DNA from 3 places in the Paenibacillus sp. FSL H8-0261 genome. Region 3 is predicted to be linked to each of the others. Evidence: riboswitches for the same ligand, from Rfam matches in the RefSeq annotation. Region 3 holds a riboswitch; each other region holds the start of a gene.
What was found. Region 3 has a riboswitch for cyclic di-AMP ahead of MHI27_RS26285 (alpha/beta fold hydrolase). Riboswitches for the same ligand answer to the same signal wherever they lie in the genome.
Positions count from the first base shown of each region.

Region 1: another riboswitch for cyclic di-AMP. It lies ahead of MHI27_RS02645 (hypothetical protein); the one in region 3 lies ahead of MHI27_RS26285 (alpha/beta fold hydrolase).
Region 2: another riboswitch for cyclic di-AMP. It lies ahead of MHI27_RS16595 (APC family permease); the one in region 3 lies ahead of MHI27_RS26285 (alpha/beta fold hydrolase).

Region 1 covers NZ_CP150297.1:591,718-599,579, forward strand. The annotation lists gene MHI27_RS02625 (ABC transporter permease) at 1-624, shown strand, start outside; gene MHI27_RS02630 (hypothetical protein) at 661-852, shown strand; gene MHI27_RS02635 (hypothetical protein) at 1,003-1,455, opposite strand; gene MHI27_RS02640 (hypothetical protein) at 1,495-2,004, opposite strand; gene MHI27_RS02645 (hypothetical protein) at 2,021-2,512, opposite strand; cyclic di-AMP (ydaO/yuaA leader) riboswitch at 2,646-2,811, opposite strand; cyclic di-AMP (ydaO/yuaA leader) riboswitch at 3,233-3,422, shown strand; gene MHI27_RS02650 (hypothetical protein) at 3,613-4,029, shown strand; gene kdpF (K(+)-transporting ATPase subunit F) at 4,156-4,233, shown strand; gene kdpA (potassium-transporting ATPase subunit KdpA) at 4,246-5,922, shown strand; gene kdpB (potassium-transporting ATPase subunit KdpB) at 5,939-7,862, shown strand, end outside.
Region 2 covers NZ_CP150297.1:3,752,141-3,760,002, forward strand. The annotation lists gene MHI27_RS16575 (ABC transporter ATP-binding protein) at 1-697, opposite strand, end outside; gene MHI27_RS16580 (FecCD family ABC transporter permease) at 773-1,807, opposite strand; gene MHI27_RS16585 (FecCD family ABC transporter permease) at 1,807-2,862, opposite strand; gene MHI27_RS16590 (ABC transporter substrate-binding protein) at 3,084-4,091, opposite strand; gene MHI27_RS16595 (APC family permease) at 4,294-6,111, opposite strand; cyclic di-AMP (ydaO/yuaA leader) riboswitch at 6,235-6,393, opposite strand; gene MHI27_RS16600 (disulfide oxidoreductase) at 6,591-7,055, opposite strand; gene MHI27_RS16605 (thioredoxin domain-containing protein) at 7,052-7,804, opposite strand.
Region 3 covers NZ_CP150297.1:5,918,311-5,926,172, reverse strand. The annotation lists gene MHI27_RS26305 (glycoside hydrolase family 43 protein) at 1-767, shown strand, start outside; gene MHI27_RS26300 (endo-1,4-beta-xylanase) at 796-1,815, shown strand; gene MHI27_RS26295 (Nif3-like dinuclear metal center hexameric protein) at 1,927-2,721, shown strand; gene MHI27_RS26290 (hypothetical protein) at 2,806-2,979, shown strand; cyclic di-AMP (ydaO/yuaA leader) riboswitch at 3,201-3,385, shown strand; gene MHI27_RS26285 (alpha/beta fold hydrolase) at 3,492-4,301, shown strand; gene selD (selenide, water dikinase SelD) at 4,458-5,516, shown strand; gene mnmH (tRNA 2-selenouridine(34) synthase MnmH) at 5,574-6,611, shown strand; gene MHI27_RS26270 (cysteine desulfurase family protein) at 6,661-7,773, shown strand.

The sequences.
Region 1 (7,862 bases), 1.6 Mb from region 3:
TCAGAGAAGAGCTCACGGATCATGGAAATTCTGATTACAAGTGCCTCACCTTTAGCGCAAATGTTTGGTAAAGTTATCGGTGTCTTCTTAGTAGGATTATTACAAATTGGCGTCATTATCGCAGCGGTAGTTGTCAATCTTAAGCTTCCGCATAATGCAACGATTTTGAAAGATTTAGACCTGGATTTAGGCCAGCTTAATATTAACTTGTTGCTTTATGGAATTGTTCTTTATGTACTAGGTTATTTCCTCTATGCCTTGATGTATGCAGCTGTAGGTTCGATTGTCAGCCGTACAGAGGATCTTGGCCAAGCGGTTATGCCGATTATGATGTTAGGCTTCGTAGCATTCTATGTTCCACTGTTCAGTATCTCCAATGCGGATACTCTGCTGGTTAAGGTAGCGAGTTATGTACCGTTCACCTCTCCATTGACCATGCTGCTCCGAATTGGTGTTGGTGAAGTAGCGATCTGGCAAGTTATTGTATCATTAGCCATCCTGCTTGTTACCACGTTCATCTTTGGATGGTTGGCTGCCAAGATCTATCGCACAGGCGTATTGATGTACGGCAAACGTCCAAGTATTAAAGAGATCAGAAAAGCGATGAAGGCTTACAAGATCTAAGTGGCTTCATATATAAACTTTTAAGGAGTGGTAATCATGACTAAAAGTGAACAATACAATATGATGCTTTTAATGAGTTCGGTATCTCTGGCTACGGTTAGTAGAATGCTCCATTCAGATGGATCCGCTGTTATGGATTTCACTCAGGGTGTATTGACTGGGATTGCCATGGTAGGGATGATTGCGGGATTGTGGATGTACGGTAAGGCGCGTAAGAGCAAAGCGTAATAGTAGGGAAAGGAAGCCGCGGCAGATGCCGTGGCTTTTTTCTTTTTTGTGTACGTATCGTAAAAGTTATTTGGAAGATAGTTGCGGACTCCAGGGCTCCTGAGTCCAATATATCCTCCGTACACTCAAATGTCGTTTCCTTTTGAGGGATTAGACAACGGATAGATTACTACTAGGCAGCAAATCCTCTGGAGCAGTCAGTTGCTCCCGCACACGCCTAAGCTGCGCTTTTAGTACAGGAACACTCTTTTGCAGGATGATGCTTATTTGAGGTAAAGATAGCTTTAGGCCATACCACATCGTTTTTATAAGCTGTTCCTCCCAAGGCAACGCCTTGGCAGACAGAAGAGACCGGCGTGCGTAATAATCGGCGCATTGTCGGATACAAGAGCGGTAAGCTTCGATAGAGAATAGCTGGCTGTCGAAGCTTTTTTGACGGAATATTTTATGAAGCTCTTTAAAAGTACGGATAGTAACCTCCTCAGCTTCTGCTGATTGTTGTAACAACATGGAACTGAGCATATAGATATCATTCGTACACTTCTGAACACACTCTGCAAATATAGTTCTACGGGGGGATTCGGCAGGTAAGGGGTCAGGCATGATAAACACGATCCTTTCAGAATTGTTTATGGGATGAACCTATAATATAGAAAAGTAAGAAATGGATTTGTTGATAAGCTCGGCGGTATCAGGTTCTGGATAACTATGTTTTTGAAGCGCAACACTGGATGGTTTATAATATAGCCGCCCTCCTTTGGAATCTCTCCCACCAGCGACAGCTCTGTACAGACGACCTTGTTCAATGTGCCCTGCCAAGGATTTACCCTGCAGCTTGGCTTTTAAATCCTGTAAAGCACCTTGTACTAGCTCAAACTGAGTCTGATCCCACTCTGAACCATGGGTACGTACTTTATCTATCGCTTCCTCTAGCCGGCAATGGTATATCATTCTGAGAAAAGAACTCCATTTAATAAGATCGAAAGTTTTGGTATTGGCAGAGATAAGACATGCCCCCCAGCTGCTACCTCCTTTACAGGTAAGTTTCAGGATGCCATAACGGCTGCCTTGATCAGCCTCCATTCCATAATGAATAGGCTCAGGTGAATCAAAGACGAATACTTCTATGCGAGATAGTCTTCGCTGGTCCATGACAGTTTTCTCCTCCTTAGGTTTCCAAAAGCTTAAGATCTACATGGTGAATGTCATTAGCCTTCTCTATACAGGCGAGCATTTCAGCTTCATTCTCACAGACTGCGGCATGCTCCAGCCATAGTCCGAATTTCTGTTTGCGTATAACGGATAAATGTAAGGGGAAGGTGTTGCGGGATCTCATTACGTACCAACCGACAGCAACATCTTTCCACGGTTCCTTAAAGGCGGTGAGCCACGGAAAACGTTGGTGTGCTGACCAATCCTGCAGCTGTTGCTTTTCTCGGATATTTTTATATATTTCGTATATAATTGTTCGGTCCATACAGTATTCACAGGTAGATGGGCTGCTGAAATGGCGAAGTGATTCAATCTGCTTCTGACCAAAAGCATAGCCGACAATAGTTCTGTGATGATCCTCTTCGAACCACAACGCTCCAAAGCAAACATAATTTAGACTTATCGGCTCAAGTAGCCCTTGCTGAGTTCCCCAATAATAGTGTTTCATTCCTTTCACCCCGTCCAGCATGCTATCACCCTATAGATTCAGGTAACGCAAAAACCGCAGCAAGAGGAGGACCTCTGCTGCGGTTTTGGAATACAGGTATACACACACCTGTGCCAAAGCGTGGCGGATCAAGGGTCTCTCTCTTTACGCTTACGAGGTTAGCTGTCGGATTCGGACGGTGAGAGTCGCCCTACCTATGTGAGACTTGAACAGTCTCCTTCGGATTCACCCCAAGTAGGCCATGTGGCCTGATGGTTCCCCCGTTCCCTGCAAATGCAGGAACTCAGCGTTGAATGTATTTCGTGAAATAGATTCAACCCGAATCATACTCTTTTCAAGGTGTTTCTGTAAAAACAGAAAGTGTTCTTTTGAGCGCAATTTAAACCAAATCCTGCCTACTACGACGGAAAAGGGAACCAAATAGGTATTTATTGCGAGTTATCGGGCTTCTTCCTCGCTTAATCTCGACTTCTTGTTTTCTTACCTACTAAAGGCGATTTTTTGAGATTTCTACATTTGTGGTGAATAAAATCACATGGTATGCCCGCTTTTCGCTAATGGATTAAAACTCGAGTAAACAAGAGATATAGAGAGATTGGATATCAAGTAAGCGCTATCCAACGCGAAAATAGTTTTTAATTTGCATTATTTTGGCATCAATCAGGTTTTACAATTCTTCCTGCATAAGGGTATGATTACTCCTGTTTCAACAACAATCGAATATTTGATCCGCTTAATTTCCGATAAGGAAAGCGGGGGAACCAACAATCGGCAGACGATGTGAGAGTCGGAAGCCGGTTATGGGGTGAATCCTGTAGAAGATGCGAGTGAGCTCGCATCTATACAGGTAGGGCGACTCTCACCGCCCGAATCCGACAGCTAACCTCGTAAGCGTATGGAGAGAGGATGAGTGCAATGTGACCGCTAGCGAGCCACAGAGGAGAATCCTTTGTGGCTTTTTGCTGTGCTTTTTTAAGCAAAGCATTTATGGAAAACCTCACGAAGAGGTCGTTATATTCATCATTAGCGGTAGCTTTTCTTTCAAGATCAGGGTGATCAAGCTCTGATCTTACAAGCAAAGCATTTGAGGAGAATAAGAGATGACAGATCAGAATGAATATGTACTGGTATGTGCGCCAACGAAGGCAGGCGAACATTTTATTAAGCTTCTAAAATTCAGAGGCATTAAGATGGCCGGATTGACCAACAACTTGCCTGAGAAGGCCCTACTCGAAGAGATGGGGATTGAACAAGTCGTTCTAGTTGATACCCGCCATCAGAATACTTGGTTTCGCCCGCCGTTCCCGGTAGGACGGGTATATCTGTTCGAGAGCAGCTTTACGTTATGCTGCCGCTACATTCAGATGTGCCGCACCTGGACGACACAGCCGATTTTTGTAATCACAAGCTCAATAAATCCTAGATTGGTCTATAAAAGACTTGGTGCAAGTTATGTAATCTATTCTCATAGTGGTGATGCTGATTTTCTAATCGATAAATCACCTCATCAAGGATAAAAGAAGGAGTGCGGGAGATATGATGGATCTGTATATGGTGGCTTCGTTAGCTGTAATTTACGGGTTGTTTTATGGATTTATGCGCTGGTGCGCAGGTGTAGTTGAGGATACAGGGAGGGATAAGCTGTGATTCTAGTAATCGCTGTTACCCTACTGTTGTTTGTATATCTGGTTTACGCATTGATTCATCCGGAGAAATTTTAAGGAGGGGCATTCATGGGCATTTTGCAAATAGTGGCTGTAATCGTAATTCTTATCTTGCTGGTTAAGCCGATGGGCACGTATTTATATTATGTGTTTTCTAATGAACCGAACCGTACGGATCGATGGTTTGGAGGCATGGAAAAAGGAATTTATAAGCTGATCGGCCTGAAAAAACGGGACGGTATGTCCTGGAAGAAGTATGCGCTCAGCTTTGTTTTAACGAATATCGTACTGGTTACTTTCAGCTATATCTTTCTTCGATTGCAGCGGGGTTTACCGCTAAATCCGAATGGAATTGCGGATATGGAACAGACGCTTTCGTTCAATACGGTGATCAGCTTTATGACTAATACAAACCTGCAGCATTACAGCGGGGAGACGGGACTTTCGTATTTTTCACAAATGGCTGTCATCACGATGATGATGTTCACATCTGCAGCGAGCGGATTTTCTGTTGCGGTTGCCTTTGTCAGAGGAATCACGGGACGGAAATCAGTCGGGAACTTCTTCGAGGATTTCGTCAAAGCACATATTCGTGTGTTCATTCCGCTAGCTTTGTTAGTTTCATTGGTGCTGGTAGGACTGCATGTGCCACAAACGCTCAAGCCATCACTTGAAGTCACTACACTAGAGGGCCAAACACAACAAATTGCTATCGGTCCAGTAGCTTCTTTGGAATCGATCAAACATCTGGGCACGAATGGTGGCGGCTTCTTCGGGGCCAATTCATCCCATCCTTTTGAGAACCCTAATCCACTTACGAACGTTCTGGAGATTCTCTCTATGTGGATGCTGCCAGCTTCGCTCCCTTATATGTACGGATTGTTTGCCAAGAACAAACGTCAGGGCTGGGTAATTTTTACCGCAATGATGACCTTGTTTGTTCTGCTATTAAGCCTAAACTTCTATGCTGAATCAAAAGGTAATCCGGCGATCAATGCACTAGGAATCGAATCTTCACAAGGTAGCATGGAAGGTAAAGAGGTGCGCTTCGGCATACCGCAGTCTTCCTTGTTTACTTCAGTAACAACCGCAGCTACGACAGGTAGTGTTAACAATATGCATGATACGCTGACGCCGCTGGGAGGCATTACGCCTCTTGCACTGATGATGCTCAACAATGTCTTCGGTGGTAAAGGTGTCGGACTGATCAATATGCTGATGTATGCGATTCTGGGTGTCTTCCTGTGCGGTCTGATGGTCGGCAGGACACCGGAGTTCCTCGGACGGAAGATAGAGGCCAAGGAGATGAAGCTGATTGCCATTGCGATCCTTGTGCATCCGTTCATTATCCTTGTGCCAACTGCAGCTGCGTTCCTGACCGATTTGGGGCAAGGGGCGATTACGAACACTGGATTCCATGGACTCAGCCAAGTGTTATATGAATATGTCTCTTCTGCCGCGAACAATGGTTCAGGATTTGAAGGGCTTGCAGACAATACAACTTTTTGGAATGTCACAACCGGGATTGTCATGCTGCTAGGTCGTTATGTCTCTATCATTGCAATGCTGGCGGTAGCAGGTTCTCTGCTTAAGAAGAAGCCGGTTCCTGAGACGATTGGCACGTTCCGCACAGACAATGGACTGTTTACGGGAATTCTGATTGGTACAGTAGTGATTATCGGTGCGTTGACGTTCCTGCCGGTCATTGTACTCGGCCCCATTGCAGAATATCTAACCTTACGGTAGGAAGAGGGAGAATAAGATGAGTACTGTAAAAAGAAAAAAGTTGCTGACGGGACCCATACTCCTTAGCGCTGTAAAGGATAGTTTTATAAAGCTTAACCCAGTAACGCTAATCAAAAATCCAGTCATGTTCGTGGTAGAGGTCGGTACGATCATTGTCCTCCTCATGGTGCTGGCTCCTGGATATTTTAATGCAGAGCAATCGATAGGCTTCAATATCACAGTGTTGTTCATTCTGCTATTTACAGTGCTGTTTGCGAACTTCGCTGAAGCACTGGCGGAAGGCCGGGGTAAAGCCCAAGCCGATTCGCTCAAAAAAACAAAACAAGATATCACAGCTAACAAACTGGTTGGAGGAGCGGTGAAGACAGTCTCTTCCTCCGAGCTGCGTAAAGGAGATATCGTCATCGTCAGTCAGGGAGAACTCATCCCTGGTGACGGTGAAGTGATTGAAGGGCTGGCTTCCGTAGATGAATCAGCGATTACAGGTGAATCCGCACCTGTAATCAAGGAGGCTGGTGGGGACTTTGGCTCCGTTACAGGCGGTACACGGGTCGTCAGTGATGAGATTAAAGTCAGAATTACAAGTGATCCTGGTGAGTCGTTTCTAGATCGAATGATCTCCCTTGTTGAAGGGGCGAAACGTCAGAAGACACCGAATGAAATCGCACTAAATACGCTTTTGATCAGTCTGACGCTGATTTTCCTGATTGTAGTAGTGACCTTGCGGCCGATTGCAACTTATCTAGGCGTTGATCTTGATATTCCGGTTATGATCGCCTTGTTGGTCTGTCTGATTCCGACAACAATCGGGGGGCTACTCTCGGCAATCGGAATAGCGGGTATGGACCGGGTGACCCAGTTTAATGTACTCGCCATGTCGGGTAAGGCAGTTGAGGCTGCCGGCGATATTAATACGATGATCCTAGATAAGACCGGAACGATTACCTTCGGGAACCGGATGGCAAGTGAATTTGTTCCTGTCGGAAATGAAACGGAAGCTGAGCTTACAGCGTGGGCGGCCATCAGTTCCCTGAAGGATGAGACGCCTGAGGGACGTTCTGTAATTGAGCTGGCCAAGAAGCTGGAACGCAGCTATGACAGCAAGCTTGCTGAAGGTGGCGAATTCGTAGAGTTTAAGGCCGAAACTCGGATGAGTGGTATTGACCTGCAAGATGGACGCTGCGTACGCAAAGGTGCGGTAGACTCCGTGAAGAAATGGGTACAGTCGAAAGGCGGTGTCATTCCCGCGAACCTCGACAGTAATTCTGATGCCATCGCCCGGATGGGGGGGACCCCGTTAGCGGTTGCGGTAGACAATCGGATCTATGGACTTATTTACTTGAAGGATACCGTAAAGCCAGGCATGAAAGAGCGGTTTGATGAGCTGCGGAAAATGGGGATCAAGACCATCATGTGTACGGGTGACAATCCGCTGACCGCAGCTACGATTGCCCGTGAAGCGGGGGTAGATGATTTCATCGCTGAAAGTACACCTGAGGATAAAATAGCAGTCATTCGCCGCGAACAGAACGAGGGTAAGCTGGTTGCCATGACTGGGGATGGTACAAATGATGCCCCTGCCCTTGCACAAGCTGATGTGGGCTTAGCCATGAATAGCGGCACTACAGCTGCTAAGGAAGCAGCAAATATGGTCGATTTGGACTCTGACCCTTCGAAGATTATAGAGGTCGTAGCGATTGGTAAACAGCTGCTGATGACGCGGGGTGCGTTAACAACCTTTAGTATCGCGAATGATATCGCGAAGTATTTCGCTATTATTCCGGCGATGTTCATGCTCGCCATTCCTGAAATGGAAGCCCTGAATGTAATGGGACTAGGCTCGCCAAGCTCAGCTATAATATCCGCCTTAATATTTAATGCGATTATTATTCCGCTGCTCATCCCACTGGCTATGAAGGGTGTGTCGTATAAAGCTATGA
Region 2 (7,862 bases), 2.2 Mb from region 3:
CATCTGGTGTCATAACTTCAGTAGGTGAGCCTTCACTAACCACAGTACCGGATTTAATAGCTACCATATGCTGTGCATAACGAGTAGCATGATTCAAATCATGCACGACCATGATAATGGTACGGCCTTCTTCCTCATTCAGCTTTTGCAGAAGCTGTAGAACTTCAAGCTGGTGAGCCATATCTAGAAATGTTGTTGGTTCGTCCAGGAATAGAATGTCAGTTTCTTGCGCCAATGCCATAGCGATCCAAGCGCGCTGACGTTGTCCTCCAGATAAGCGGTCAATCGGACGGTCATGGAAAGGCTCCATACCTGTAACAGTGATTGCGTTGGAGATAATGCTGCGATCCTCTGCTGTCATTGTGCCAAATCCTTTTTGATGCGGGAAACGGCCATAGCTGACAAGTTCAGAGACCGTTAGTCCGTCTGGAGCCGTTGGGTTTTGCGGTAAGATCGCAAGCTGACGAGCTACCTCTTTCGTTGAAAAGTTATGGATCGATTTGCCGTCCAGCATTACGCTGCCGCTCTTAGGCTTCATGATCCGGGCCATTGTTTTAAGAATTGTAGATTTTCCAGAACCGTTAGCGCCCACTAGTGCGGTTATTTTTCCCGTAGGGATAGTTAAGTTCAACCCTTTAACAATTGTAGCCTCTGCATACCCAATACTTAACTCTTCTGTGTTCAAACGTTCTGACATGTTAACAACTCCTTAAAAGTTTTATGGAGCGATGCTCCTAGAATGAACTACATAGTAAAACTCGCTTCGTACGCATTATGCTTTCGATTTGGCGAGTAAATATAAAAAGTAAGGTGCACCAATGATCGCAACCACGATGCCTGTTGGAACTTCTGCAGGCTGTAACACCCATCTGCCGATAGTATCAGCAGTAATCATAAGAAGCGCCCCTGTCAACGCACTAGCGGGCAATAATACCTGATGACGGGGTCCCACAAGCTTGCGGGCAAGATGTGGTGCAATTAGGCCGACAAAGCCAATTCCTCCACTTACAGCAACGCAGGAGCCGGCAAGCGCAACTGCTGTCACTAGAAGGAGAATACGCTCGTTCTCCACTCGCATTCCAAGTCCTACTGAAGTATGGTCCCCTAGATTCAATACATTAAGAATACGGGCTTTATAGAAGGCGAACGGTAACAGAATCGCTATCCAAGGTAGCAGAGCAAGGACGAATCTCCAATCGCCACCCCATATTTTCCCGGCGATCCAAGTCGCTACAAACTGATAATTATTAGGATCAAGCCGAAGTGCCAACACCAGCTGGCAAGCGTTAATTCCGGCAGCGACTGCAATCCCGATAAGGATCAACCTTGTTGGAGATAGACCATCTGCTTTTCTATAAGCAAGAATATAGATTAAAGCGGCGGTTAAGCTAGCCCCTCCAAGCGCTAAGAGCGGCAAGACAAATACCGGAGCTGCTGTTGTAGCCGGAAAAAACGAGATAAAAATGATTACCGCAAAACCAGCACCCGCACTTATGCCCAGCGTAGCCGGTTCGGCAAGTGCATTTCTTGCGAGACTTTGTAAAATACAGCCTGACACTGCAAAGCCCGCTCCAACCAACAATGAAATTACGATGCGAGGTAATCTGAAATCAAATAAAATAAGCTTTTGCTGATGAGTTCCATCACCCAGCAGTGTATGTAATACCTCCCGTGGGGATAGACGCATAAATCCTGTATTCATACTGACAATAAAAACAACAACGATCAATATGGCAAGGAGCGATAACACTGTAATAGCACGTGTACGGCGTTCATTATCATTGGGAGAAAGGGTTGTTCTGTGCATTACAGCTCCCCCTTCCGCTTACTCGCTAAGTAAATAAAGAAAGGTACACCGATGATGGCAATTAATGCGCCTAGCGGCGTCTCATAAGGGGCATTTATCATTCTAGCGGCGATATCCGCAAAGATGATCAATACGCTCCCAAGAACTGCCGAACAAGGAATGATCCAGCGATAATCCACTCCGACGAAATAACGTGTTACATGTGGAATAATTAGTCCTATAAAAGCAATCGGTCCAACCATTGAGACTGCACTTCCGGCAAGAACTACTACAACAATCATACATGCCAACTGTACTAATCTTGTCCGCTGCCCCAGACCAACTGCAACTTCTCTTCCTAAGCTGAGCAAGGTGACAGACCGCGCTAACATCATCGCTGCGATTAATGCCACGAACACCCAAGGGAAAATAATCTTGATCTGAGTCCAGCTTGCCCCACCCATTCCGCCAGCCAACCAGAAGGCTATATCCTGGGATAAGTTAAAAAGAATAGCTATGCCCTGACTAACAGCAACCAGTAGTGCACTAACCGCGGAACCTGCCAGCGTCAAACGTAAAGGGGTAAGGCCATTAAAAGATAGCGACCCGATTCCAAATACGATAAAAGACGCTATAGCAGCACCTATAAAACAAAACAACATAAGTGAAGTGAATGAGATCGAAGGTGCAAAAGCAAAAACTATGGCCAGCGCTACACCTGCTCCCGCATTCAAGCCTAACAGACCTGAATCCGCAAGAGGGTTCCTTGTCATCCCCTGCATGATTGCCCCTGCTACAGCGAAGCAAGCACCGACCAAAGCACCTGCTATCGCGCGTGGAAATCGCAGTTCTCTTATCACCTGATGTTTTTGTACATCTGGATTGAAATGAAATATTGCTTCCCATACCGTAGCTAGCCTGATATCTGCCGCACCCACTGAGACCGAAAGTGCCAGTCCAAAAGCAATGGCAGCGAGTCCAAACACTAGAATACCCATTGCAGCTGCCGGTCGGGTATGTAGAGCTTTTTGTGTATCATTTTTATTACGATGTGCGAAATCTGAGGGTGAAACCATGAGTCGTCTCCTTAATCGATAGTTACAATGGTCTATATGATAACAACAATCATTCTCATTATCGCAAAAAAAATTAGGTTGTACAATTGTAGGAGTTATTTTTCAGTAATACAGGAACGGTTTATAAAAAAATGGTGCAGATCTAAGTATCCTAAGATACTTGATCTGCACGCCCTTCCTCACCCAAATGATCAGTCTCATTCATGGTGAATTACGACTCTTTATTTCACAAAACTTTTTAACACATCGTCAATAATTTTGCCACCAGCGTTAGCACCACTGTATAGCCAACTGCTTGTTGAGCTCATTTCATGTACATTACCAGCTTTTACAGCCGGGATTCCTTCCCAAATTGCACTGTCCAGAATCTCCGAACCCTCAGTCTTATCACTATTTACAAGGATAATATGATCTGCTGTCAGCTCAGAAAGCTTCTCTAGCGAAATTGGATTCCAAGTAGCTCTTGTACCAACAGGAATTTCTGTTACTAAGTTAGGCAGCTTTACACCAAGGTCTGTATATAATACAGCACCACTGCTGCGGGTTTCGTCTACAATATAGAAGTTCTTTTGTACCAACCATAAAATCGCCACGGACTCATCTCCAATAGCTCCTTTAAGCTTTTCTTTCGCTGCAGCCGCCTTGTCTTCATAATCTTTAATGGCTTTCTCTGCTTCAGGGGTCTTGTTCAGAATTTCACCAATCTTGAGTAGCGATTTACGCCAATCTTGATTTAGCTTATCCCCAATCACATAAGTCGGTGCAATCTTATTCAGTTGGTCATAGATACCATTCTGTACAGATGACTCCGATGGGATGAGGATAAGATCCGGAGCGAAGCTGGTTACTGCCTCGAGCGGAAGATCGTAGCTGATCGTAGGAACTTCCTTCAATTCAGTGGACAGATAATCTTGAATACCATTAGTCACGGACCATTGCGCTACTGGAGTCACACCTAGAGTCACCAAAGCATCCTCCAAATAAGAACCCAATACACGTTGTGGATTAGCTGGAATCGTTACTTCATGTCCCATTGCATCCGTTAACGTCTTAGGAGCTGCAGGAGCTTCTGTAGCTTCAGCAGTAGGTGCCGTCGCTTGGTCTGTTCCTGCGTTTGAAGCGTTACCGGGATTATTATTACCGCAAGCGGATAAGAATAGCATCATCACCATTAATCCGATCATCGTTAATTTCATGCTTCCAAATCTTTTTCTGTTAAACAAAAACATTAAATACCCTCCTAGTGTGTACATCCTATGTTATTCAAAGGTGTTGACTACCTCAGTCTCACTTTTAAATGATATTGATTCTCATTCTCTATGTCAACATATAAATTTTAAATTTTGTGTATTTGCAATAATTTCCTTCTTAAAAATACAAAAAAAGGCTATATTCCGAACGTTCCGGATATAGCCTCTCCTTAATGATCCATTATTTATTCAAATGATATGGGACAGTCGCAACTACAACATCTTTTGAATTCATTAGATACGAACGGATTAAAAAGCTGGTCTGATTATGAAGTACAGCTTGCCACCAATGCTTAGTTATAAACTGTGGAATCAGAATCGTGATATGATCCGTCGCTGCGGTCTTCCACTCCACTGTATCAATAAATTTCACTAACGGACGAATAATACTGCGATATCTGGAACGAAGTACAATCAGGCGTACACCCGGATTCCATTCCTCCCACCGTTGCTCCATTTTTTGAATGTCCTCTTCATCAAAGCCAACATACACGGCTACAACATTATCCGTTAGAGACTTGGCATAGCTGATGGAATGTAGTACAGCACGTGTTACACCCGCAACAGGAACAACAACCGTACTGCCTTTAATCAAAGGTTTATCTGTACTCGGGCATATACGAAGCTGATCTGCAGTGTTCAAATAGTGCTTGTGAATCCGGTGGAACACGAACATTACAGCAGGTAAGAAAATGAAAGCCATCCATACGCTTGAGAATTTAGTGATGATAAAAATAAGCGTAATCGTCAATGTAGTCAGCATACCGATGGTATTTACAACAAATCTTTTTTTCCATCCCGCTGGTTTTGTTTTAAACCAATGAACCATCATTCCTAGCTGTGACAATGTGAAAGGAATGAATACACCAACCGCATAAAGTGGAATCAAGCTTTCTGTATTTCCGTGGAATGCAGCTACAAGCACAGCAGACAGAACACCTAGAAAAATAATACCATTAGAGAAACCTAGACGGTCTCCACGAACCATAAAAGCATGTGGCATATATTTATCTTTTGCAAACATAAATGCGAGCAGCGGGAACGCTGAGTAAGCTGTATTAGCTGCCAAGAACAAAATTACTGCTGTGATACCTTGAATGAAAAAATATAAGGTTCCGCGGCCAAAGGTCGATTCAGCGATCTGTGAAACAACCGTTGCCTTTTCATCAGGCACTATGCCGTACCAATACGCCAGTAGTGTGATACCTGTAAACATAAATCCAAGTATAACCCCCATAACCATTAAGGTCTTGGCTGCGTTCTTTTCAGCTGGTGCTTTAAAGTTTGGAATGGCATTAGATACAGCCTCTACACCCGTAAGTGCCGAACAGCCAGAACTGAAGGCTTTTAATAGTAGAAACAAACTAACATTAGAAACAGCAGAGCCAATTTCAGGGACATTCGCATGTACGCCACCTGCTGCATATTTAATAATACCGGAGATAATCAACACTACAATCGACACTACAAACAAATACACTGGGATTGCGATGAATGAAGCTGATTCTGTAACTCCGCGAAGATTAATCAAAGTAAGTAAAATAATAACTGATACTGCAATAAGAACGGTGTGATTATGAAGACTTGGAAAAGCCGATGTGATCGCATCCGTCCCTGCCGACGCACTAACAGCTACGGTCAGAATGTAATCCACTAACAAAGACCCTCCTGCTAAGAGCCCCGTCGGAACACCAAGATTACTCTTGGCAACGATGTAAGCTCCGCCTCCCTGAGGATAAGCGTAAATCGTCTGCCGATAGGATAAAATCAGGATGGCCAGCAGGCCCAATACGGCTAATGCAATTGGCAGGGAATACCAGATGGCAGTAAACCCCGCAGCCACCAGTACAATCAAAATTTGTTCCGTTCCGTAGGCTACAGACGAGAGCGCATCAGAAGACAGGACAGCCAGTGCTTTAACCTTGGATAACTTTTCATGATCGAGTTCGTTCGACTTCATCGGACGCCCGATCAATAGTCGTTTTACCTTGCTTACCATGGTGGATACAGTTCCTTTCTTTGGGAGCTGAAACGGAATTTCCGCGCGCTGTTTTCATTGGTGGATTTCATAAATGCAGACACTAAAAATAGCATACGGAAATGATCCGCATGCTATGCATGGTCATTATCCCACCTTTGCTTACGAGGTTAGCTGGCGGATTCGGGCTGTGGTTTAGCCCTACGGTATAAGTCTAATCGACCCATTCCGATTCACCCCATTGGCACATATGCCAAGTTTGGTTCCCCCGTTTTTCCTAAGAAAATTCAGCGCATATTCAACTTCTCACAAGGTCTAATATTAGTCTACAAAGTGTATACAGTAAAGCGTTGAAAAAAATGAAAAAAGAATGAAAAAACATCCAGTAAGCGCAAATACAGCGTCTTATTGGATGCTCTCTTTCATTCTCTTCAATTATCCCTCTGGATCGTGTTTTTAATCACTTTTCACATTTTTTCGGATCATTTAAAATTAAAAAATCAAAATCCTAAACTTTCCTCTGTATCTAACTCCATCACTTCTTCTTCCTTGCGTCCGTACCAAAGTAAAATGCTAATTAAAGCAAAAGCGATTAATGCAAGGAAAGGAATCGTAATGAATCCAAAAAAGTTCAAGTAATCCTTATTACAAGGAACACCAATTGTACAAGGAAGCACTTTACTTAACGCAGGAATCTTCTGCTCCGCATAATGATAGATCGAGATACTGCCACCAATCAAGCTTAGTGGAAGTACATATGGGATAATCCTTTTATCCCCTCGAAAGGTTGCAATTCCCAAGAGGAATAACTGAGGATACATAAAAATTCGCTGGAACCAGCAAAGCTTACAAGGTTCATATTTCAATACTTCGCTCAGATACAAGCTACCAGCAACAGCAACTAAAGAGACGAACCAGGCCAGATACAGGCAGTTACGCTTGCAAAAAGATAGGAACTTTGTCACTTTGCCTCCACAGCTTTTGCGGCGTCGTTAATCTCAGTTGAAATCGCTTCAATGTTAAATGGATCCGCAGTCATTACTCCATTGATATAAAGGGATGGTGTAGTCGTCACCCCAGCTTCACTAGCTAACTGCATACCCTTATTCAGCTCATCTGCATACGTACGATCCTTAATATCTTTACGAAGCAGTTCGTAATCGATAGCTAACTTCTCTTTCTCCGCAAGGCTTACTAAGAAATCTTCAGTCGCCCATTCTTCGCTCTCATCACCTTGCTGAGCATATACAGCATCATAGAACTTCCAGAATTCATCATGATTCTGATGGTAAACAGATAATGCAGCAAGTGAGGCAGTTTCAGAGTCTGGACCAACGAAAGCCATATTTACAAAGTAGAGCGCTGCTTTTCCCTCGTTGACAAAATCTTGAACAATTTTCGGTTTAACTGAAGTTGCAAATTGGGAACACGCTGGACATTTTAAGTCTCCAAATTCAACAATTTTAACAGGTGCATCCTCTTTACCGACTCTAGGTAGCTCACTGTAATTGAATGCTACTGGTTCTCCCGAAGTGGCATTTTTTGCGGCATCTTTCGAAGCTAACATAAACAATCCAACAAAAATGATGACTACTAAAGCTATTGAACTAATAATTAAAATTCTCGTCTTCTGCTTTTGCTGCTCCTGTTCTACCCGCCGTTTCTCTTGTTTGCTAAGCTGGGGAACGCTTGTACTTTTATTAGGTTTACTCAAGGAAAGTTCCTTTCTGTCCTCTGTGGACTAATGTAGTTTTTATCATATACATTTAAAA
Region 3 (7,862 bases):
GAGTACGTCTAGTAGATTCCAAGTATACAGTGCTAGGAAGAGAGACCTTTCTTGCCCCTGTAACGTGGAATGAAGACGGATGGCCGATGATTGATAATAACGAAGATATCGTAGGAGTGGATATGAAGGTTCCGCGTGTAACGGGTCAATCACCAAAGCCTGCGCTAAGCGGAAGGTATGACTTTGAAGACGATGTATTACCGTTCGCAATGACCTTTCTTCGTAATCCCGCTGAGGCAAGCTGGTCTCTAAATGAACGCCCGGGATGGTTATCTCTTCGGGGTCAATCTAAGGGTCTCAGTGATATAGGACAGGTGGCCTTTATAGGAAGAAGACAGCAGCATACTTCAGCAGAATGGAGTACATTACTGGACTTTAACCCTACCGTGGACGGTGAAGAGGCTGGACTTTGTGCTAGATTGGATGAGCATGCACATTATGAGGTTGGCTTGGTGCAAAAAGATGGCCACAGAGTCATTGCAGCACAATTAACTATTGATGGAATAACCCGTGTAGAAGCAGAAGTACCAATTACAGCTGAGCGAATTTATCTGAAAATACAGGCGGAGCTTACCGAATACACCTTATTGTTCTCCTTGGATGGGCAGGAATGGAATAAGCTATCTACAGCGGCAGCATACCCATTATCCCCACAGGCCGTAAAAGGAAATGGATTTACAGGTGTTCTTATCGGTTTATATGCGACAGGTCATGGTAAAGTAGCTGAGGTACCTGCCCACTTTGATTGGTTCGATTATCGGTCATAATGAATAGCGTTTGTTAGGAGGGAACTTGTTGAGACAAGCTAGTGATTTTACAGAGCCTGCACTAAAGACAGTGTTCGCAGAGGATTTCAAGATTGGCGCAGCCGTCAACCCATTAACTATCCAATCACAGGAGCATTTGCTTGCTTATCATTTCAACAGTATTACCGCTGAGAACGAGATGAAATTTGAAAGTCTGCATCCACTTGAGGACACTTATAACTTTAGGGCAGCAGACCAGCTGGTTGCCTTCGCCAGGGAACATCATATGGCGATGCGCGGACATACCTTGATTTGGCACAACCAGACAACGGACTGGCTGTTTGAGGATAAGGGCGGAGGACCTGTAAGCAAAGAGATTCTGCTTGCACGAGTTAAATCACATATTCAGACCGTTGTAGGACGTTATAAGGAAGAAATTTATGCTTGGGATGTTGTAAACGAGGTAATCGCTGATGAGGGAGAAGAACTTCTTCGCCAGTCGAAGTTGCTCGACATTGTTGGCCCGGACTTTATCGCCAAAGCGTTTGAATTCGCGCATGAAGCCGATCCAAAGGCTTTGTTGTTCTACAATGACTATAACGAATCCCATCCATTAAAGCGTGACAAAATCTATAAACTGGTGAAGTCGCTATTGGAACAAGGCGTGCCGATCCATGGCGTCGGATTGCAGGCACACTGGAATTTATACGATCCTAGTCTGGATGATATTCGTACAGCGATCGAAAAATATGCATCCTTAGGACTTCAGCTCCAACTGACAGAGCTGGATGTATCCATGTTCCGTTTCGATGACAAACGGATGGACTTAAAGGCAGTACCTGCTGAGCTGCTCGAGCTTCAAGCAGATCGATATGAAGCGATGTTCGCACTGCTGAGAGAATACCGGGACGTGATTAGTTCGGTCACGTTCTGGGGAGCAGCGGATGACTATACCTGGCTGGATGATTTCCCTGTTCGTGGGCGGAAGAACTGGCCGTTCCTATTCGATGAAGGGCATAAGCCGAAGCCAGCTTTCCATCGAATTATCACCTCTGCCACGAAATCATAGAGTGGGCAAGCTGCTCAAATAATGAACTGTGAACCCGTCCTTTTATCGATTAAGGGCGGGTTATTTATAAGTTGATAGATTAGTAGTATGGATCTCAAAGGGCGGATTAAAGTGAGCGTGACAATTAGAACGATTCTGGAAGATTTAATAGGAGCCATGGAACAGATAGATGGGACTGTGGATACTCTTAAGCCGGGGAATCCGGAAATGGTGATTACAGGTATGGTTACGGCATTTTGCGCTACGCAATATGTTGTGGAACGAGCGGTTGCTATGAACGCCAATTTGTTGATCACACATGAAGGTGTGTTTTACAGTCATCATGAGACGAGCAAGTGGTTAGAGGCTGACCCTGTGTCTCGCGCGAAACGGAGTTTGATTGAGCGTTCTGAACTGGCTATTTTTCGTTATCATGATTATTGGCATCGGCATCAACCGGATGGAATCATGGTGGGCTTGCTACGAGAGCTTGAATGGTCAGCCTATGTGGTTGAGCAGCAATCCACTGCTACAATCCTATCGATTCCAGCTATGACGGTAAGTGAAGCGGCTCTGTATATAAAAAGAAAGCTAGGCATCTCCTATGTACGTGCTGCCGGAGACCTATCCCAGACATGCAGACAAGTGGGGATATTAGTAGGTTACAGAGGAGGTGGGACGATGGCTATTCCTCTTTTTAATCAGCATAATCTTGATTTAATTATTGCTGGCGAGGGCCCCGAATGGGAAACTCCAGAATATGTGAGGGATGCTGTCCACCAAGGCAGATCAAAAGCGCTGATTATGTTAGGTCATGCGGAAAGTGAAGCTCCAGGAATGAAATATTTAGCTGAAGTTCTGGCACAGAAATACCCAATGATTCCCACTTATTTTATTGCTGAACAACCGGTCTATCAGCTGGTTTAATTCGTATAAACCGAAATGAAGAATAAATTTGCATATTATGGAGAAAATGATTGGAAACCAGGTCACTGAGAAAGGAGTGTTTCAATGGAAATTCCTTTGGAGGCTGATGAAGTGTTAAGTCGTATCAAAAAGCTTCAAACCGATGGAAGCTCGATCAGCAAAAAACAAGTGAAGCAAAGCGATCCTGATCTTATGAGAAGTGCGCTGTTCTTTTTTCCGAGCTGGGAGCATGCATTGAAAAACGCCGATCTGTTGTAGCCATATGATTGTATAACGAAGCCGAGTGGTTCAGGGATTGATCTCTGATGGCCGCTCGGCTTTTTTTAGATATATTGAGTAAACAAGAGCAAAAGAAAGAGAAAACGAAGTGTATGCTCAATATGAAATGAAAAGCATGGCTTTCAACATTATTTTGCCCACGGCTCAACTTTACAAGAAACCTTACACGGAGTATGATTCATCACATAACTGACAATTACATAAGAAGTCCGCTTAATTTCCGTTAAGGAAAGCGGGGGAACCAACAACTGGGAACCAGTGTAACAATCGGTACTAGTTATGGGGTGAATCCTGTTCCAGGTGCATAAATGCATCCATGCAGGTAGGGCAACTCTCACTGCCCGAATCCGACAGCTAACCTCGTAAGCGTATGGAGAGAGGATGAATGGCGTATTTGATGATGAATAGCCACAGAGAATCCCTCTGTGGTTTTTTGCTGCGTTAAAAAGCAGATATAGTTGTAGAACCTATCTATGAAAGAGGTGTTAACTTTGCCTATTGCTAAACTGAATGGAACTTCGCTCTATTACGAAATCAATGGAACAGGGGCTCCGGTTGTGTTTATCCATGGACATGGATTAACACATAGTATGTTCAAGCCACAATTGGAGTATTTTTCTGATAAATATAAAGTGATTCTGTGTGATTTACGGGGGAATGGCAAATCAGGTGAATTACTGCAGGCCCCAAACGAGATTATTGAAACCCAATGTCTAGATATAATTATGCTATTAAATGATTTGGGTATTCGTGAGGCTGTTTTTGTTGGGAGTGCCTATGGGGGGCTCGTCGTTCAGCATATTGCGAAACAATATCCAGAACGAGTAAAAGCGATTGTTGTCGCGGATAGCTTTTGTAGAAGTCAGGCGTCAACGATAATCGGTAAAATCCAGCTTATGGCTGCTTATTGTAGCTGGTTAATGTATTACGCTCCAAGTGAGCTTGTACTGCCTTCGATTCGTATGATGTACCGGGAACGCTGGAATCTGGCTTATAACGAGATTAGAAGAGGACTTCTCGATAAACGTCCACGGGAATTGTATCGGCAAAGGCTGGCTACGAGCCATGTGGATTACACTAGATGCTTAAAGTCTTTTAAGCGTCCCGCCTTATGTATTGTAGGTGACTTTAGTGAATTTGGAGTTAATTGTATGAAGGATATGGTGTCTCAGCTGCCACATGCTCAGTTAGTGATCATCCCTAACGCATTAGATCCTAGTAATCTGTGTCAGCCGGAGAAATTTAATGCTATACTTCAGCGGTTTTTGGAGAAACAGCAGGAAACTCAGCAGATTAGTTGAACTTAGTGGTAAGTGAGAAATGAGGGGCGTCCCATAGCCGGGGAGTATGTACTGGCTACGGGGCGTTCTTCTGTATGTCTGTATTTTGTACAATGCTGTCTACTGATGTAAGATTAAAGTTATTCGATACTAACTATCTAAAGGAGCTGAGTCATGATGTCTCAAGCCGAAACCATAAAATTGACCTCATTATCTTCAAAAGGGGGCTGCGGCTGCAAAATCGGTCCCGCCGATCTCATGCAGGTTATTCGCAGTCTACCACCAACCGTTCCTAATCCGGATCTACTTGTGGGTCTTGATACCAGTGATGACGCTGGGGTATATCGATTAAGTGATGATCTGGCGTTAGTGCAAACTGTTGATTTTTTCACGCCGATCGTGGACGACCCTTATTCCTTTGGGCAAATTGCAGCAGCTAATGCGTTAAGTGATATTTATGCTATGGGCGGTAAGCCGCTTACGGTGCTTAATATTGTGGCCTTCCCTATTTCTGTTCTGGACAAAAGCATTCTCGGTGACATTTTGCGCGGTGCAGCAGATAAAGTGCAGGAAGCAGGAGCAACGCTTGTGGGCGGACATTCCATCGACGATAAAGAGCCTAAATTTGGATTGGCCGTTACGGGCCTTGTGCATCCGGACAAAGTAAGAACGAATGCAGGTGCGCAGGCAGGAGATAAGCTGATTTTGACTAAACCTATCGGTGTGGGCATCTTAACGACTTCTATTAAAAAGGATCAGCTATCCCCAGAAGAAACTACACGCCTTACGACAGTCATGTCTACACTGAATAAAAAAGCGGCAGAAATCATGGAGCCCTATGATGTACATGCTTGTACAGATGTTACCGGATTTGGGTTGCTTGGACATGCCTCGGAAATGGCAAAAGGGAGCAATCACGGACTGATTATTCGTCAAGGCGATGTACCGATGCTGCCAAGAGTAAGAGAGCTCGCGGAGCAGGGCTTTGTTCCAGGCGGCACTAAGAATAACTTTGCTCATTTGGAGGGCAGTATTCTTTATCCGGAAGAGATGGACCAATTAAGCCGCTATATTCTGTGTGATGCTGTGACTTCCGGTGGATTGCTGATCTCTGTTGCTCCTGAACAAAGTGAGGATTTGCTAAAAGAGTTAGTAGATGCAGGTGTAGAAGCAGCATTGATCGGAGAGGTAACGGAAGAACATCCGGGTCAGATTGCAGTTATAGCTGCGCAATAAAGTTGGAGTTCAGCTTAGAGGCGACCTAAGAAGTTAGCCACCAGAGGAGAGAGCGCATTGTTTCAGGATATTACACTGGAAGAACTAAGAGTGTTAAAGAATAAGAAGCAGATCACCGTTATCGACGTTCGATCTCCTTCTGAATATAAAGATGCAACGCTGCCGGATAGCTTGAATATTCCCTTTTTTGATGATGAGGAACGGGCTGAAGTAGGTACGTTGTATAAACAGACAAGTGTGCAGGCTGCGAAAGAACGCGGTTTGGAGATTGCTGCTGCGAAGCTACCTTCCTTTGTCAAAGAATTTGCTGCGATTCAAGGGGACAAGGCTGTATTCTGCTGGAGGGGAGGTATGCGCAGCCGTACAACTGCGACCGTACTTTCTTTAATGGATATTCACGCTTACCGATTGATTGGCGGCTATAAAGCTTACCGTAAATGGGTACTCGATGAACTGGAGTCCTATGAATTCAAGGCGAAGCCTTATGTCATTCATGGAAATACGGGTACAGGTAAAACAAACCTGCTGCACCGCCTGAAGGCACAGAGCTATCCTGTTTTGGATTTGGAAGGAATGGCAGGTCACCGCGGTTCTATCTTTGGCGAGATCGGACTTCATGCAAACAATCAAAAAACGTTCGATAGTCTTCTTATGGAGGAATTAATTAAGCTTGGGGATGCTCCTTATGTACTGTTTGAAGCGGAGAGCAAAAAGATTGGGAAGGTCGTAATGCCCCCATTCATGGCCGAGCAGAAGGAGATTGGAACACAAATTTGGATTGAGATGCCACTACAAGCCAGAGTGCAGCAAATCCTTGAGGATTATCGACCAGAAGAATATAAAGAACAGTGCATTTCAGCATTTCGAAGTATCAAATCGCGAATTCATATCCCCATTGCGGCGGAAATCGAGCGTTGCTTGCAAGCTGATATGTTCGGAGAGGCTGTTGCGCTGCTGTTAGAATACTACTATGATCCTAAATACGATTATACGTCTACTCAGTATGAAGGCATTGAGAGAGTTACCTTTAAGGTGAACAATTTGGATGAAGCTGAGGCTGCGGTAATCTCTTTTTTAAGTAATCAGAAGGTATAAGCTTTATGTATCGTAGTATGAGGGGTTTAGAGGAGGCTCGGCTTAACAAATGATCTATTTAGACTATAACGCTACAACACCTGTAGATAAGGAAGTAGCAGAGGTTATGATTCCTTATCTTTATGGTCATTTTGGCAATCCTTCAAGCAGTCATTCTTTGGGACAAGAAGCTAAAGTCGGAATCGAGCGAGCAAGAACACAGATGGCTAATTTCCTGAATTGTACGCCGGGTGAGGTGCTTTTTACAAGCGGGGGCAGCGAGTCGAATAATACCGTCATCAAGGGCGTCGCCCAAACGTATCGACATAAAGGCAATCACATTATTGTGTCTGCAGTGGAGCATCCTGCGGTAATTAAACCGTGTCAGTATCTGGAGCAGTTGGGCTACACGATTACTTATGTACCTGTTGACACGTATGGAATGGTGCAGGTAGATGATGTGAAAAATCAGCTTACAGACCAAACTATACTAGTTTCCATTATGCACTCTAACAACGAAACGGGCACGATTCAGCCGCTCAAAGAAATAGCCGAGGTCTGCCATGAACGGGGTGTCCTTGTACATACCGATGCTTCGCAGTCCGCTGGAAAAGTAGAGCTTGATGTGGCTGAGTTAGGGGTGGATTTTCTAACGCTGGCAGGCCATAAATTATATGCGCCAAAAGGGATTGGAGCATTGTACATCCGAGAGGGCATTCACATCGAGCCATTAATTCACGGAGCGGGTCATGAGCAGGGGAGACGTGCCGGAACGGAAAACACCCCTTATATTATTGGATTAGGAAAAGCCTGTGAGCTTGCTTCGGACTCTGCATCCAGAGAGCGTGTGAAAGAAGTAGCGGATTATTTCTACGATAGATTGCAGAAGGCATTTGGTGACAGAATTCACCTGAATGGTCATAGGCATAAGCGATTGCCCAACACGCTTAACGTTAGTTTTCTTGGAGCGGTGGGTCACGAAGTGATTGCTTCGCTGGAAGATGTGGCTGCCTCAACAGGCTCAGCTTGTCATTCTGGAGAAACATTGATTTCACCTGTTCTAAAGGCAATGAATGTCTCAGCAAGTATTGGGCAGGGAGCGGTTCGTTTTAGTGTGGGACGGTATACGACTAAAGCGGAGATCGATGAGGTTATCGGTAAGCTAAAAGAGTATTTGTTGTGAGTAGGCTGCCCCATTTTTGCTCAATAGCGTCTTTCCGGTCCGAAGATCCCCCTTTGAGGCGATAAATGAACCAATAGCGGCATCTGAGT